Regions from separate parts of the Streptomyces sp. NPDC020597 genome, predicted to be linked through region 1. Evidence: riboswitches for the same ligand, from Rfam matches in the RefSeq annotation. Region 1 holds a riboswitch; each other region holds the start of a gene.
What was found. A riboswitch is a leader RNA that binds a small molecule or an ion and turns the genes downstream of it on or off. The one in region 1 is predicted to bind thiamine pyrophosphate.
Positions count from the first base shown of each region.

Region 1 (2,194 bases):
GGTACAGCGGCACCGTGCCGATGGGGACCGGGGAGTTGCGCAGCACCCACTCGCGCGTGGTGTGGATGTTGCGCCCGGTGGACAGGTCCATGACCGTGTCGGCGCCCCAGCGGGTCGCCCAGGTCATCTTCTCGACCTCCTCCTCGATGGAGGACGTCACCGCCGAGTTGCCGATGTTGGCGTTGACCTTCACCAGGAACCGCTTGCCGATGATCATCGGCTCGATCTCCGGGTGGTTGACGTTGGCCGGCAGTACGGCCCGGCCTGCGGCTATCTCGTCGCGCACCACCTCGGGAGCGACGTTCTCCCGGATGGCCACGAACTCCATCTCGGGCGTGATCTCCCCCCGGCGCGCGTACGCGAGCTGAGTGACGGCCTTGCCGTCCCGGCCACGGCGAGGCAGACGCGGCCGGCCCGGGAAGACCGCGTCGAGGTTGCGCAGACCTCCGCGCGGCGAGGTGTGCTTGATGCCGTCGTCCTCCGGACGGACGGGACGGCCCGAGTACTCCTCCGTGTCACCACGAGCGATGATCCAGTTCTCGCGCAGCGGGAGCAGTCCCCTGCGCACATCCGTCTCGACGGCCGGATCGGTGTACGGGCCGGAGGTGTCGTACAGCGTGACCGACCGGCCGTTGGTGAGGTGCACTTGTCGGACCGGCACCCGGAGGTCGGGGCGATCGCCCTCGACATACCCCTTGTGCCAGCCGATGGACCTCCCGTCCTCCACAGCGTTGACGTCGACCGCGTTCTCGCTGGTGACGTCCTGCGTGGAGGCAGGCGTGCGTGCGTCCTTGTTGGTCATGAGACCTACTCCCTACGCCGGCATTACCCGGTAACAGGTTCGGCGGTCGACGCAGCGGCTACCGTCTCCCGACGCTCATGGGAAACATCACTCGATTCGAGAGACGTTCCACGTGAAACATCGCGAAGACGGAGGTCAGCGTCCTCTCAGCCCGGTGCTCCGAGCTCCCGCGTGTGCAAAAGGTGGCTCCACGCTAGCGGCTCATGTGGCGCGGTGAACAGTGGGCCTCTTTCGTTCTTGCGATGATCGGGCGGTGACGACACACCAGCCCCCGTACCCGCCGTCTGAGCCGCCCCGCCGGCCTGCCGCCGGAAACGGTCCCGGCAATGGCCCGGGCGCCGGTGCCGGCAACGGCTTCGAACAAGGCCTCGGGCGCGGGCCCGGAGGGGACCGCGATGTCGACGACAGCGGTGTCGACCGCGGTCGCCTGGACGAGCGCCCCCACGGCTCCGGTCCTGATCGGCCGCCGGGATACGCCGGCGGTCCGAGGGGGCTGGGCGGTCTGCGTCGCCAGAGTCGTGGTGCGGTTCCGGACGGCGGCCAGGACCGAGGCGCCGGCGATGCTCCTGCTCAGGGTTACGGGCACGCCCCTTCGGCGCGCGGCAATCCGCCTGGGCAGCCGCCCGGGTACGGGCAGAGTCAGAGCCCCGGCAACGACCGGCACCCGTTCGCCGATGCACCTCGTCACGGCGGCTGGGGGAACGGCCCCGGCGAGGGACACGACGTCGGCCACGGGCACCGGCCCGACGACACTCAGGGGCACAGCCGAGGCGACACCCAAGGGCACAACCGCAGCGGCGTCCAAGGGCAAAGCCGGGGCGGCGCTCAGGGGCCCGGCCACGCCGAGGCCCAAGGGCCGGGCCACGGTCACGGCCTTGCCTCCCGCCACGGTCACGACGCCGACCACGCTCACGATGCCGCTGGTCCCGGTTCCGCCGGCGACGGCAGCGGGGGAAGCAGCGGGCAGGGGAGCGGCGGACACGGGCCTGGATCCGGGCACACGCACGGTCACAGTCACAGCCACGGTCCGGCCGCGCCCGTCTCCCAGCATCTGCGCAAGGTCATCGCGGCCATCCTGATCCCCTTCGGCGCCGCGGTGCTGGTGGGCCTCGTGGTGCTGTGGCCCGGCGGGGCCCCCGCGCACGAGCGCACCGGCGTCGGCTTCGACCGGCAGACGCAGCAGGCCACGGTCACCAAGGTGCTGCGCGTGAGCTGCGCGTCGGTGAACGCCTCCGGTGACACCCCCACCGGGGACACCTCCACGGCCGAGGGATCCTCCGCCCAGCAGCAGGCGAGCGGCACGTGCAAGAAGGCCACGATCCGGGTGGACACCGGCGACGACAAGGGACGCACGTTCACCGAGATCGTCCAGCCGGACCAGTCACGGCAGTT
Region 1 is NZ_JBIRUL010000004.1:272,722-274,915, reverse strand. It holds gene thiC (phosphomethylpyrimidine synthase ThiC) at 1-802, opposite strand, end outside; TPP riboswitch at 795-983, opposite strand; gene ACH4ZA_RS09830 (YibE/F family protein) at 1,899-2,194, shown strand, end outside.

Region 2 (2,194 bases), on a different contig from region 1:
GCGGCATCTGTCGACGGACCAGGGGACCACGCGCAAGACGCTGTGGCGGCTGTTCGACGGCACGCTCGTGGAGTCGGTGCTGATGCGGTACCCGGACCGGGTGACCATGTGCATCAGCTCGCAGGCGGGGTGCGGGATGAACTGTCCGTTCTGCGCGACCGGGCAGGCGGGCCTCGACCGGAACCTGTCCACCGCCGAGATCGTGCACCAGATCGTCGACGGGATGCGGGCGCTGCGGGACGGCGAGGTCCCCGGCGGGCCGGCGCGGCTGTCGAACATCGTGTTCATGGGGATGGGCGAGCCGCTCGCCAACTACAAGCGGGTCGTGGGGGCCGTGCGCGCCCTCACCGACCCGGCGCCCGACGGGCTCGGGCTGTCGCAGCGGGGCATCACCGTGTCGACGGTCGGGCTGGTGCCGGCCATCCACCGGTTCGCCGACGAGGGCTTCAAGTGCCGGCTCGCGATCTCCCTGCACGCCCCCGACGACGAGCTGCGCGACACGCTCGTCCCCGTGAACACGCGGTGGAAGGTGCGCGAGGTGCTGGACGCCGGGTTCGAGTACACCGAGCGGTCGGGCCGCCGGCTGTCCATCGAGTACGCGCTGATCCGCGACATCAACGACCAGGCCTGGCGTGGTGACCGGCTCGGCCGGCTGCTGCGCGGCAAGCCCGTGCACGTCAACCTGATCCCGCTGAACCCGACCCCGGGCTCGAAGTGGACGGCCTCCCGGCCCGAGGACGAGAAGGCGTTCGTCGAGGCGATCGCCTCGCACGGGGTGCCGGTCACCGTCCGCGACACCCGTGGCCAGGAGATCGACGGAGCCTGTGGTCAGCTCGCGGCCACCGAGAGGTAATCTGGCCACATCACGTCATCAGATTCGGACATCTTCATATTCCGACAGGGGAGCGCCACAGCGCTGAGAGTGCGGCAACCGGGCCGCAGACCCTCTGAACCTCGCCCAGGTCATTCTGGGTAGGAAGTTCGGTCATCACTCGAGCTGTTGCGCCCTGCCCGGGGTCCCGCGCGGATCCCGGGCAGGGCCGCGTCTCTTCCTGGTCCGTCCCAGGAGGAAATCCAGTGCAGAACAAGACCTTCGTCGCCGCGGCCGTCGGGCTCGGCCTGGTCGCCCTCACCGCCTGCGGGTCGTCGGGGGACGGGAAGGGCGAGACGGACTCCAAGACCGTCACCCTGGTCAGCCACAACTCGTGGGCCGTCTCCAAGAACGTGCTCGCGGACTTCGAGAAGCAGTCCGGCTACCGGGTGAAGGTCCTCAAGGACGGCGACGCCGGGCAGGCCGTCAACAAGGCGATCCTCACCAAGGACCACCCGCAGGGCGACGTCTTCTTCGGCATCGACAACACCCTTCTCTCCCGCGGCCTCGACAACGGGCTGTTCCAGCCGTACGAGGCGAAGGGGCTGGACCAGGTCGGCGCGCAGTACCAGCTGGACGCCGGCAAGCACCGCGTGACGCCCATCGACTTCGGCGACATCTGCGTCAACTACGACAAGGCGTACTTCACCGAGCACGAGCTGGCCCCGCCGGCCACCTTCGACGACCTGGTCAAGCCCGTGTACAAGGACCTCCTCGTCACCGAGAACGCCTCCACCTCCTCGCCCGGTCTCGGCTTCGTGCTCGGCACCGCCGCGCAGTACGGCGACACGGGCTGGGAGGGCTACTGGAAGAAGCTCAAGGCGAACGGCGTGAAGGTCGTCGACAGCTGGGACCAGGCCTACACCGAGGAGTTCTCCGGGTCCGCCGGCGGCAAGAAGGCCAAGGGCGACCGTCCGCTCGTCGTCTCCTACGCCTCCTCGCCGCCCGCCGAGGTGGTCTTCGGCGACCCCAAGCCGGCCACCGCGCCCACCGGCGTCGCGACCGGCACCTGCTTCCGGCAGGTCGAGTTCGCCGGGCTGCTGAGCAACGCGGCGAACGCCAAGGGCGGCAAGGCGCTGATCGACTTCCTGATCGGCAAGGAGTTCCAGCAGGACATGCCGCTGAACATGTTCGTCTACCCGGTGGTGAAGGGCGCGGCCGTGCCCGCCGAGTTCACGAAGTACGGGCCCGCCGCCGAGCACCCCGAGACCATGGACCCGGCGAAGATCGCCGACCGTCGCGACCAGTGGGTCAAGTCGTGGACCTCGCTCGTACTGAAGTAGCCCCGACCAAGGGAGCCCGGGGCTCCCGGGGGAGCGCGGC
Region 2 is NZ_JBIRUL010000011.1:212,494-214,687, forward strand. It holds gene rlmN (23S rRNA (adenine(2503)-C(2))-methyltransferase RlmN) at 1-853, shown strand, start outside; TPP riboswitch at 890-997, shown strand; gene ACH4ZA_RS21405 (thiamine ABC transporter substrate binding subunit) at 1,078-2,154, shown strand; gene ACH4ZA_RS21410 (ABC transporter permease) at 2,130-2,194, shown strand, end outside.
Region 2: another riboswitch for thiamine pyrophosphate. It lies ahead of ACH4ZA_RS21405 (thiamine ABC transporter substrate binding subunit); the one in region 1 lies ahead of thiC (phosphomethylpyrimidine synthase ThiC).

Region 3 (2,194 bases), on a different contig from region 1:
CCGGTGACCAGGACCTCCGCCATCGCGTCACCGGTCACCGGCGTCAGCAGCACGCCGTTGCGGTAGTGCCCGGTGGCCAGCAGCAGCCCGGGCAGCTCCGTCGGCCCGAGCAGCGGCGCGTTGTCCAGGGAACCCGGACGCAGGCCCGCGCGCGTCTCGGTGAGCGGCAGCTCGGTGATGCCGGGGACCAGTTCGTGGGCGTCGCGCAGCAGCTCGTACACGCCCCCCGCCGTCACGGTCGTGTCCCAGCCGAGCTCCTCGCTGGTCGCGCCCACCACCAGTTCGCCGTTGTCCCGGGGGACCAGGTAGACGTGGCTGCCGCGGACCACGGCCCGCACGGTCCGGTTCAGGAACGGCGCGCACCGGGCCGGCACGGTCAGCCGCAGGACCTGTCCCTTCACGGGCCGTACGGCGGGCAGCACGTCCTGCGGGACGCCCGCGAGCCGCCCGCTCAGACTGCCGCCCGCGAGCACCGTCTGTTCGGCCGCCGCCGTCGTGCCGTCCCGCAGGACGGCCCCCGTCGCCCGGTCGCCCGCGACCGTCAGCCGCTCCGCCCACGTGCGGTGGAACACGACGCCCGCCCGCTCGCAGGCCGCCGTCAGGGCTGCGGCCAGCCGCCGCGGATCGACCTGGTGGTCGCCGTCCGCCCGCAGTCCGCCGCGCACCCCCGGCGCGAGCATCGGCTCCAGACGCCGGCACTCACGCCCGGACAGCCACTGCGACTCCAGCCCCGACTGCCGCTGCAGGGCGTGCAGTTCGCGCAGGTGGGTGCGGTCGTCGGAGTCCAGCGCGACCGCGAGCGTGCCGCAGTGCCGGTAGCCGACGTCGAGCCCGGTCAGCTCCGTCAGCTCGGCCGCGAAGTCCGGATAGCGGCGGGCCGACGCGAGGTTCAGGCCGAGCAGGGTCTGCTCGCCGTAGTGCAGTTCCGTGACGGCCGCCAGCATCCCGGCGGCCACCTGGGCGGCCCCGCCGCCCGGCTCCGGGTCCGCCACCGCCGTGGCGAGGCCGCGCTGTGCGGCCCGCCAGGCGGTGACCAGCCCGATGATCCCGCCCCCGATGACGAGGACGTCTGACGTGCGTGGAGACGACATGGGCGTCCAGCCCCTCCCTTCGCCGGCATGACCCGGATCAGGTTCGTACGGTCGGAGGCCGCCAGCCTCCCTCTCAGCCCGGTGCGTCCGGGCTCCCGCGAGTGCTCTACGTTGGCCACCCTAGCCCGACGTGACACGCCTCAGTAAGGGAGCCCCCGCCCATGGCACGCTCGCTCGACGGCCTCGTCCTCGCCCCCGTGGCCGACCAGGCCCGCGGGCAGGTCGGCCTGCGCACCCGCTTCGCCTACCACGAGCGGGACGGGGCGGTCTGGGCCGAATACGCGGGCGGCGACGTCGTGCGCGGGCGCCTCGTGGGGACCCGCGAGGGGGACCGGCTCGACTTCCGGTACGTCCAGCTGGGACACGACGGGACGACCTCCTCGGGTCACTGCGTGTCGACGGTCCTGGAGTTGCCCGACGGCCGGGTCCGCCTCGAGGAGGCCTGGGAGTGGGAGTCCCGGGCGGGCCACGGCGTCAGCGTCGTGGAGCAGATCCCGGACGAAGGGGAGGAATCCCCGCGCGACGCACCGGGTGCCGCGCGCGGTGTGGAGCAGGTCACCGAGCAGGGCGGCTGACTGACGAAACGTCAGGTGTCTATGGTGATCAGGTGAGCGAGCAGAGGCAGGAAGAGGACCGGTCCGGGGCGCGGCGCGTGGTCGTCGCCGGCGCGGGCATGGCCGGGGTGCAGACCGCGGTCGCCCTGCGCGAGCAGGGCTTCGACGGAGCCGTCACCCTGATCGGCGCGGAACCCCACCAGCCCTACGACCGGCCCCCGCTGTCCAAGGCCGTGCTGCTCGGCAAGGCCGCGAACTCCGCCTTCGACGTCGACTTCGAGGGCCTCGGCATCCGGCTTGAGCTCGGCCGCGAGGTCCTCGGCCTGCGTCCCGCCGACCATGAGCTGGACACCGAGCGCGGGCCCGTCCCCTACGACGTCCTCGTCCTCGCCACCGGGGCGGAGCCCGTCCGGCTGCCGGGCTCCGAGGGCGTGCCCGGCGTGCACCTGCTGCGCACCCTGGACGACGCCGAGCGCCTGCGACCCGTCCTCGCCCGCCGGCACGACATCGTGGTCGTCGGCGCCGGCTGGATCGGCGCCGAGTTCGCCA
Region 3 is NZ_JBIRUL010000006.1:213,690-215,883, forward strand. It holds gene thiO (glycine oxidase ThiO) at 1-1,091, opposite strand, end outside; TPP riboswitch at 1,089-1,200, opposite strand; partial or broken gene ACH4ZA_RS13460 (hypothetical protein) at 1,253-1,585, shown strand; gene ACH4ZA_RS13465 (NAD(P)/FAD-dependent oxidoreductase) at 1,699-2,194, shown strand, end outside.
Region 3: another riboswitch for thiamine pyrophosphate. It lies ahead of thiO (glycine oxidase ThiO); the one in region 1 lies ahead of thiC (phosphomethylpyrimidine synthase ThiC).